DNA from 3 places in the Paenibacillus sp. PL2-23 genome. Region 1 is predicted to be linked to each of the others. Evidence: riboswitches for the same ligand, from Rfam matches in the RefSeq annotation. Region 1 holds a riboswitch; each other region holds the start of a gene.
What was found. A riboswitch is a leader RNA that binds a small molecule or an ion and turns the genes downstream of it on or off. The one in region 1 is predicted to bind cyclic di-AMP.

Region 1 (3,274 bases):
CCGCATGAAGCTCCGACAGGGGTTCGATGGTCAACTGCCAATCCCCTGGTTTATAATGAGAAGGGTTATTAGAGTTTGTCATACAGCTATTATATCAGAGCAGCGTCGGTTCAGGCGTGGAGGAACAAGGAGAACATACGGTAATGAAAAAGCTAATGTGGCTGGGCTGCTTGTCCTATCTGGTCATCGGCATCGCGCATGTCGTTGGCGGAGCCGTTCTGGAGCAGCTCATCGACTATTATGGCCTGACGTACAGGGACGGCGGGCAATGGATTATGAACCAATTCCTCGGCTTTCTGGCGGGGGTGCTGCTTGCTCCCTCCTTGACGGCGCGAGTAGGCAAGCGTACGGCGGTCTTGATTGGACTTGGGCTGCTGACCATCGCCGAAGCGGCTTACAGCCTGCTGCTCCCTTGGGGCTGGATGCTGGCATTTGCGCCGCTTGCAGGTATCGGCTTCGGCATGACCGAGGCGATTGTGGGAGCCGCCGTCATTGATCTGGTGAAGGGCAAAGCGTCGGCGATGAGCCGGCTGGAGACATTCTTCGGCTTGGGAGCGCTTGTCATTCCGCTCACGGCTGCTTATTTGATTCAGCTCCATATATGGCAGCTGTCCTTCCCGATCCTATCGGCCATGGCCGGCATCACTTTCGTGCTATGGCTGACGATGTCCTTCGGCGCTCTGGAGGACAGCTTGGGTATGAGGTGGACAGCGGCGTCAGCCGAGGCGGAGGGTAAGAAGGCGGCTTCTCCCTCCGACGCGAGGACGTCCCTGGCTCCCGTTCACGCCAGAGGCTGGCTGGGCTATTCGTCGCGTTCGCTGCCGTTCCTTATCATGAGCGCGCTCTTCTTCCTGGTATACGTCGGTGTGGAGATGAGCTTCTCGAATTACCTTCCCTCTATCCTAATCGAGCGTATGGGCATGGAGGAGGCTTCGGCCGCCGCGGCGCTGAGCTTGTTCTGGGGGTCGGTCGTGCTGGGGCGATTGTTCGCGGGAGTGCTGGCCGATCGGATAGGGCATGGCCGTTATCTGGCGCTGTTCACTGCTGGGGCGACCCTGGCCTTCGGAGGCTTGGCGGTATCGGCAACGGAGGGGATGGCTCTCATCTTAATTGGATTGATCGGCTTATGCTTCTCCGGCATATTCGGCATTGCGCTCGTGTATGCGAATGGCTTGCTTCCTGGCATGACGGAGCGAACGACGAGCTTGCTGGTGGCGCTGGGCGGCTTGGGCGGAGCCCTGCTGCCCCGGCTAACGGGCTGGCTGATGGACAGCTATCCCGTTGGGACGACTATTCAGAGCCTGGCAGGCTCAGTCGTGTTGATGCTTATGGTCCTGCTGCTGATGCTGGCGCTTGGACGAAGACTGCGGAATTAATGGGAAGACAAGAAGGCTGCTCTATCGCTGGGACGATAGAGCAGCCTTCTTCAGATTCCTGCGGAGCATCCAAGCGGGCGCCTTCCCTAGGAAGGCGCCCGCTGTGTACGATGGCTTATTGTGTTGCTTGCGTGAACGTCTTGAACGTCTCTTCATCCATTACGCGGCGCGCGGTAACGAAGCGCGACTTGTAGTAAGAGGATTCAAGCTTGTCGACTGTTACGCCCTTACTAGTGGAGGCATGAGCGAAGCTGCCGTCTCCAACGTAGATGCCAACATGCGAGATGCCGCCGTTGTTGTGGCCGCTTGTGTCGAAGAAGACAAGATCTCCTGGCTGCAGATCAGCCTTCGCTACCTTGGTGCCAACGGACGCTTGATCTACCGATCTGCGCGGGAGGTCCAAGCCCATCTTCCCGAATACGTATCCCGTGAATCCGGAGCAGTCAAAGCCCTTCACGGATGTGCCGCCATACGAATATCTCGTGCCAATTAAGTCGTCGATAATGCCGTCCATCTTGGAAGCGCTTGCGAATACGCTTCCCGCCTGGAATGCGAGCAGCAGAACGAGGCCCGCAAGGATCATGCTTACTTTCTTCTTCAATTGGTGGAGCTCCTTCCGGTGCCTACGAGGTTAGCTGTGGGGTTCGGTTGAAGGTTCCCTATGATCTCCAAGGCGTTCAGCGAGCCGAACGTCGAGATCAATTCACCCAGAGTGGTTCCCCCGTTTCCCGATCGGGAATTAGGCAGTATGATTAAACAACTTAAGGTCTACTATAATGGCAAATTGTAGATTCGTGTTGAAAGTGAGAGGATTCTAATAAAACAAATGTTATAAAACGCAGTAAAGCGGGTATATGTTGCAGCCGGTAACGAATATACTGCGAAGCAGACAAGCTGCGACGGCGTTTGGCACGTGTAATTTCCCCATAATTTGTGTATTATAAATAGATAACGAAATTCGTAATGGGAAAGGTTGGTCGCGGGTGGAGAGCGCTGTGGAGAACAAGACATCATCCTCAAACTTTATTAAAAACATCGTCGTGGAAGATTTAAAGAGCGGCCGCGTGCAGGAAGTCATCACGCGATTCCCGCCGGAGCCGAACGGCTACCTGCATATCGGACACGCCAAGTCGATCTGTCTGAATTTCGAGCTGGCTGACGAGTTCAAGGGCAAGACGAACCTTCGTTTCGATGATACGAATCCGGTGAAAGAAGATACGGAATATGTGGAGTCCATTCAAGAAGATGTGAAGTGGCTCGGCTTCGACTGGGAGGAGCTCCGCTTCGCTTCCGATTATTTCGAGGAGCTGTACAATCGCGCGGTGCTGCTGATCAAGAAGGGCAAGGCGTACGTCTGCGATCTGACGGCTGAGCAGACGCGCGAGATGAGAGGCACATTGACGGAGCCGGGCAAGGAGAGCCCTTACCGGAATCGCGGCGTGGAGGAGAATCTCGATCTGTTCGCGCGCATGCGCGCGGGCGAGTTCAAGGACGGCGAGCGTGTGCTTCGCGCCAAGATCGATATGGCTTCGCCCAATATGACGATGCGCGACCCGGTGCTGTATCGGATCTCGCATTCGCATCACCACCGCACAGGGGATGCGTGGTGCATCTATCCCATGTACGATTACGCGCATCCGCTAAGCGACGCAATCGAGGGTATTACGCACTCCATATGCACGCTGGAATTCGAGGACCATCGACCGCTGTACGACTGGGCGATCGCGGAGTGCGAGATGGAGGCACAGCCGCGGCAATACGAGTTCGCGCGGCTGAACCTGACCAATACGGTCATGAGCAAGCGCTACCTGAAGCAGCTGGTAGATGAGGGCGTCGTCAGCGGCTGGGATGATCCGCGTATGCCGACGATCAGCGGCCTGCGCCGCAAGGGCTATACG
Region 2 (3,274 bases), 2.5 Mb from region 1:
TGTTGAATCCCGGCAAAATATTCGCCAAGCAAACCAAAAAAAGGGTGGTCATTCAGCATGGCTGAAATAAATATCAGACGAAAACCGAATATCCAGCATGCGAATCCTCTGGCGCAGACGCTGCTGAACAAGCTGGATTATGATCAGCTCACGAATTGTATGCGCTGCGGCTTTTGTCTTCCGGCTTGTCCCACCTTCCGGGAGACGGGCATTGAGCCGGAATCCCCTCGCGGCAGAATCGCACTGATGAAGGCGGTCGCCGACGGGTTAATGGATCCGGACCAGGCGTTCCAGGATCAGATGAATCATTGCCTGGGTTGCCGCGCCTGCGAGCCGGCTTGTCCAGCCGACGTCAAATACGGGGCGCTGATCGAGCAGACCAGAGACGCCATTGAGGCTCATGCGGAGCACCGCGCCCCTGTCGCAGGCTTACGTAAGCTGATGTTCCGCGGCGTATTCCCGAAGCGGGCAAGCTTGAAGCTGCTGGGCGGCTCCATGGCGTTGTATCAGAAGTCGGGGCTGCGCAAGCTGGCCAGAGGAAGCGGGATCATGAAGCTGCTGCCGGAGCATCTGCGCGAGATGGAGCGTATATTGCCTGACGCAACATCGAAGGGTGTTGTGGAGCGGCTCGGCTCGTTCTACCCTGCCAAGGGAGAGCCGATTGCCAAGGTCGCGCTGTTCCGGGGCTGCATAATGGACGTGATGTTCGCGGGCACCAACGTCAATACGGTGAAGCTGCTGTCAGAGGCGGGCTTTGATGTTGTGATTCCGGAGTCGCAGGCCTGCTGCGGCGCCTTGCACGCGCATAGCGGTGAGCTGGCCGAGGCTCGGTCGCTGGCGAAAAACAATATTGCGGCGTTCCGGGAAGCGGGAGTTTCGTATATTGTTTCCAACGCGGGCGGCTGCGGCGCGCTGCTGGTGGAATACGATCATCTTCTGCAGGAGGAGCGGGACGAGAGGCTTAGAGAGGACGCCAGGTGGTTCGCCTCCCGCGTTATTGACGTGAGCAGCTTGATTATGGAGCGGGGGCGTGTGCCACGCTTCACGGAGGGTTCCGGCGAGGCTGGCGCCATCGCGATTACCTATCAGGATTCCTGCCACCTGCGCAACGTGATGAAGAGCTCAGACGCGCCCCGGAAGCTTCTCCGAAGCGTGGAGGGTGCCGCATACACGGAGATGAAGGAGGCGGATCGCTGCTGCGGCTCCGCAGGCATCTACAACGTAACCCAGCCGGAGATGGCGGGACAACTACTGAAGCACAAGATGGAGCATGCTTCGGCTACCCAAGCGCGTTATATGCTGACGAGCAATCCCGGCTGTCTGCTTCAGATGAAGCTCGGCATCCAGAAGCATGCTCCGGAGACGCATATGGAAGCCCTTCATATTGTGGATTATTTGCATGAGCGCCTTCAGCCTGCTTCTACATGAAAAACGGCAAAAAAACGAAATAATTAAAGCTTGCGTGCCCAATGCCTGAATGTAAGCGCTGCAAGCTTCGTTTTTTTATCGGAATCCGCTTATTGCGAACGGGAATCGACTTTTACAATATGGCAAGAAAGGAGTAGCATAGGCTCATAACCGAATAAGTGAAACGCTGAGTTTTCCGAAAGGAAAAGCGGGGGAACCAAAGTGGCGCTTACGCAACGATTGAACGATACATTGCGCCGTCACAGGGGTGAATCCATTTGTATGGTAGGGAGAGCTCGACTCCCGAATCCGACAGCTAACCTCGTAAGCGTTGCTCGAGAGATAAAGGCGTTCACTTGTGACCTATGTTACCTAGACCACAGAGAGCTTGTTTCTCTGTGGTCTTTTTGCTGTTGTGAATTGAGGAGAAGAGAGGCCTGGCGATGATGAGGAAGCAATTTGTGGTAATTGGCTTGGGCAGGTTCGGAGGCAGCGTCACCAGGACGCTGCTGTCCATGGGCCACGAGGTTATGGGCATTGACAAGGACGAGAGGATTGTGCAGGAGTTCGCCTCCGTTATGACGGAAGTGTTCCAGGCGGATTCTACAGACGAAAATTTGATGCGAAAGCTTGGCGTCCGCAATATGGATCATGCCATCGTGGCGATTGGAGAGGATCTGCAGTCCAGTATTCTGACGACGCTGATCTTGAAGGATCTGGGGCTCAGGACGGTGACGGCCAAGGCGACAAGCGACTACCATCAGCGCATGCTGGAGGGTGTTGGCGCCGATCATATCGTACACCCGGAGCGGGATACCGGCATCAGGGTTGCTCATCAGGTAACCTCCAAAAATATGATCGAATATGTGGAGCTCTCCCCCGAGCACAGTCTAGTGGAGGTGCTTGCGCCGTCCACATTCAACAGCAAAACGTTAAAAACGTTAAATTTTCGAGCCAAATACGGCTGCTCCGTTATGGCGATCCGCAGAAAGCGGGGCGAGCTGATCGTATCCCCTTATGCCGATGAGGTCATTTTTGAGGGCGATATGCTTGTCGTCATTGGCAATAATAAGGATATTCAGCGTTTCGAGAGAGCGCTTGAGGATTAATGGGGGCCATTATGGACATTGCGGGCTTACGGAACAAAAGGGGGCTGAATCCGCATCAGTGGACGATTATTGGCTTTGCGGCCATTATAGCGGCGGGCGCGCTGCTGCTGGCGCTTCCGGTGTCGTCGGCAGACGGAGAATCCGTCGGCTTGCTGGACGCCCTCTTCACCGCGACATCGGCCGTTTGCGTCACCGGACTGACAGTTATTGATACGGGAACGTCCTTCTCATTGTTCGGACAATACGTCATTATGCTGCTTATCCAGATCGGCGGTATGGGCTTTATGGCTTATGGGGTTATTATTGCCTTATTGCTGGGCAAACGAATTGGACTCAAGCACCGTGTATTCATCCAGGAATCCACCAAATCGACCTCCATTAAAGGGCTGGTCAAGCTGGTCAAGGCGATTGTGCTGATTACCTTCTCATTCGAGGCAGCCGGCGCCGCGCTGCTGTGGCTACGATGGATGCCGGAGCTGGGAGCGGGGCAAGCGGCTTATTATGCCGTCTTCCACGCGGTTTCAGCCTTCAACAACGCCGGCTTCGGGCTTTGGCCGGACAGTCTCGTCGGTTATGCAGGGGATCCTATCGTGAATCTGGCCATTACGAGCCTATTCATCATGGGCGGCATCGGATTTATTGTTATTGTGGATGTGTATCGCAAAAGAAGCTGGAGCCGCTTCTCGCTTCATACCAAGATTGTGCTGCTTATAACAGCGATGCTGTCAGGTGGAGGGTTTCTGGTCATACTGGGGCTT
Region 3 (3,274 bases), 1.4 Mb from region 1:
CTCTATTCCAAAATGCAAAAAACGATGAACAGCATATTGCCCGCGTATTTCGGCGACCCTAACCCGCTGCGGCAGAACTGCTACATTCATGCGGTGATGAAGCTGTCCTCCGTCCTATACAGACAAGGCAAGCTGTACTAAAGCACAAAGCGCGAGCTGCAACGCTCGCGCCTGGAACGGGGGTGGAACAACATGGACATGGAGACGATCGAGCTTCGCAGCATTACGATTCACAACGAGGCGCATTCCTTCCGCAAGCTTGGCTTCCGCAAGGCGGACCTGGTTATCGTCACGCAATATGGCGACAGGCTGTGGTACATTGACGCGGAAGGCGTTGATGACGACGCGCTGCTGGCGGCCTTCGGGCAGAGCGACAATATTAAGATCGACCTCGTCGCAACCGCTGAATCCGGAGAAATGTGGACCGGCACCGGCTATCTGCATCCCAACGAGCGCAATCGCGCGGCGGCGATTCGCGGCGAAGGCGTGCTGACTCGGCAATAGGGAACACATGCATGAAGAAAGGCGCTTGCCCTTCCGCAGCTGAGCTGCAGACGCGGCAAGCGCCTCTTGTCATTAGGATCTTGAAATTTCCGGCGTGGTCAGCCGATCGTAGAAATCAACGGCTTTGTCCTTGTCCTCCGAAGCGCGAAGTGCCATAGCGGAGCGTGGATGCTCGTCGAGAATGCCTGTAATCATGTAAGGAATGATATAGCCCCACTCCTCCTTCTCGCGAAGCGGAATCATAAATTTCTCGATCATATCGAGAACGGGACGCACATTGTATTTCGGATTCTTCAGCTCCGATACCAGCAGCTCCGTGTTGCAGTTGCCGGCAGCGCGGCCCATGCCGTATACGGACGAATCCAGCAGCTCGACGCCTTTGTTAGCCGCAACCAGCGTGTTGGCGAACGCCAGCTGAAGATTGTTGTGCGCATGAATGCCCAGACGCTTGTTCGGCAGATGCTGCTGGAACTTGTCTACCAGATAGCTGAAGTCTTCCGGCTTCAGGCTGCCGTAGGAATCCACGATGTAGACAACGTCAACGACGCTATCGTTGATTTGCTGGAACGCTTCCACCAGCTGATTCTCCATGACGTTCGACAGTGCCATAATATTCAGTGTTGTCTCGTAGCCGCGGTCATGGAATACCTGCACAAGCTCAAGCGCCTTGTCCACATCCTGAATATAGCAGGCGACGCGAATGAGATCCAGAAGGCTCTCGCTGCGCGGCAGAATGTCGTTCTCGTCCACACGCCCGATATCAACCAGCGCCGATAGCTTGGTGTTGCCTTTGTTAGGGATTACCTTGCGCAGGAAATCGTCGTTCAGGAACCGCCAAGGACCCGCGCTGTCTGCGCCCTTGAGCAGCTTCGGCGAGTTCTTGTATCCGATCTCCATATAATCCACGCCAGCTTCATTCAAGCTATTATAAAGGTGCTGGACAAACTCGACGCTGAAATCCCAGTTATTGACGAGTCCGCCATCACGAATTGTACAATCGACTATCTTGCAATGACTAGTTTTCGAATGCATGTTTGCTGCTCCTTTGATTTGAACCTAAGTTCATTTTATCTACCATCATACTTGAAAAAGCGCGGGAACGCAAAGCAATATTGTCGCTTTTTGGATATTATCGTCAGCACCTTGTCCATCTGCCTATATAGCCATTTACAAACCGTTGCTTTAGAGCTAAAATATTATGTAAACATTATCGCTTAATTTTTCCTTTTGGAAAAAGCGGGGGAACCAAAGCGAGCTCGGGGCCGCAGTCGCGTCGGCCGATACGCTCGCAAGGGGTGAATCCGGGGATTTGTACCCCCGGTAGGGTCTACTCTCTAGCCCGAATCCGACAGCTAACCTCGTATGCGGACAAAGGAGAGATGTCTTATGTTGTCAGTATCCCTGCAAGATTCCTCGTTCCCTTCGGATCAGCCCCAGTTCGTCAGCGTTTCCCGCATCGAGGTTTTTGTCATTCCCGCACTTGCCGTTGATTCAGCCGGTTACCGCGTCTGTCTGCGATTAAGCAGCGACCTGGGCTACGGGTGGAGCGAGCATTTTGTGAGCGAGTGCGAGCCCAGCCTGCAGTTGGACCGGTGGAGTCCGCTGCTGCGCGGGTTTATCGGACGATTCCCGTTCGCGGCCTTGACGTCGCAGCTGACGGGGCACCTATCGCAATCCATGAATCCGGAGAATCGTGCTTACCGTCTTGTAACGGATGCCGTTCAGCAGCTGCAGAACGCAGCAGCACTGATTCGGGCAGCTGTATCTGCCGATGCTTCCCATTCCGAAGAATCCGTCCTCCAGCAGAGAGCCGTCGCTTACCTGTCTGTGGACTAGACATCTACGACCTATACGCGCAAGGAGACAAAAACCGCCTCGAAGGAGGCGGTTTTATTCGTCTTGCTAGCCATTGGTGCAGATATTAGCCCATCGCCGCCTCCGACAGCCGCGCTTCCAGCTCCCTCTCGCATGAGACACGGAAGGCCTCGGAGTAGCCCAGCAGCTCCGACATCGCTCCGATGACGGCATCCTTCCACATCCGTACCTGCTCGATGTCGAAGAAGAGGGCGCCCGTGCGGCGTATGAAGAAGTCAGCAGGGCGCAGAGCCATCTCTTCATCAATCGCATAGAGGAGAGTCGCATACAGAGCTGGCGGCAGCCCATGCCGTTCCGCGGCTGCTGCGTCTTCCCGGGCCAGCCGGAAAATCCGATCCGCATTGGCGCCATAACGCTGAGCGATAATCCGCGCCTCCTGCTTCGGAACACCGGCCTTCACTCCGGCTTCCGCGCTGCGGCTGAGGAATGCCGGCCACTTGGCCGAGCCTCCCACCTCGCCCCCGGATATAGGCAGATGCTTAGTCGCGCATGGCTTGAAGGTGCCCGAGCCCTCGGCCTGAAGCTCCTTCGCGAGCATGTTCACGACATTCTCCGCCATCTTGCGGTAGCCCGTCAGCTTGCCCCCGGCGATTGTGAACAGTCCCGAAGGGGAGCGGAATATTTCGTCCTTCCGAGATACCTCAGACGCCGATTTGCCTTCCTCATAAATAAGCGGTCGAAGTCCTGCCCAGCTGGACTCTACGTCCTCCGGCTTCAGCTGTAGACCGGGGAACATACCATTCACAGCATGAAGCACGTAGTCACGATCCGAAGCCTCCATAGCCGGATTCACGAGATCCTGATCGTAATCGGTATCCGTCGTGCCCGCATACGTCTTCCCGTCGCGAGGTATCGCGAATATCATTCGGCCGTCAGGCGTATCGAAATAAACAGC

Region 2: linked by a shared signal. The riboswitch ahead of AB1S56_RS09965 (TrkA family potassium uptake protein) and the one ahead of AB1S56_RS23950 (C40 family peptidase) in region 1 are both predicted to bind cyclic di-AMP.
Region 3: linked by a shared signal. The riboswitch ahead of AB1S56_RS17695 (hypothetical protein) and the one ahead of AB1S56_RS23950 (C40 family peptidase) in region 1 are both predicted to bind cyclic di-AMP.

Annotation. Positions count from the first base shown of each region.
Region 1 covers NZ_CP162129.1:5,412,697-5,415,970, reverse strand. The annotation lists gene AB1S56_RS23960 (GNAT family N-acetyltransferase) at 1-34, opposite strand, end outside; gene AB1S56_RS23955 (MFS transporter) at 144-1,376, shown strand; gene AB1S56_RS23950 (C40 family peptidase) at 1,492-1,977, opposite strand; cyclic di-AMP (ydaO/yuaA leader) riboswitch at 1,982-2,132, opposite strand; gene AB1S56_RS23945 (glutamine--tRNA ligase/YqeY domain fusion protein) at 2,372-3,274, shown strand, end outside.
Region 2 covers NZ_CP162129.1:2,386,882-2,390,155, forward strand. The annotation lists gene AB1S56_RS09955 (FAD-linked oxidase C-terminal domain-containing protein) at 1-65, shown strand, start outside; gene AB1S56_RS09960 ((Fe-S)-binding protein) at 58-1,428, shown strand; cyclic di-AMP (ydaO/yuaA leader) riboswitch at 1,583-1,754, shown strand; gene AB1S56_RS09965 (TrkA family potassium uptake protein) at 1,851-2,516, shown strand; gene AB1S56_RS09970 (TrkH family potassium uptake protein) at 2,516-3,274, shown strand, end outside.
Region 3 covers NZ_CP162129.1:4,035,130-4,038,403, forward strand. The annotation lists gene AB1S56_RS17680 (Glu/Leu/Phe/Val dehydrogenase) at 1-141, shown strand, start outside; gene AB1S56_RS17685 (hypothetical protein) at 193-504, shown strand; gene AB1S56_RS17690 (aldolase catalytic domain-containing protein) at 577-1,536, opposite strand; cyclic di-AMP (ydaO/yuaA leader) riboswitch at 1,706-1,886, shown strand; gene AB1S56_RS17695 (hypothetical protein) at 1,891-2,340, shown strand; gene AB1S56_RS17700 (FAD-dependent oxidoreductase) at 2,426-3,274, opposite strand, start outside.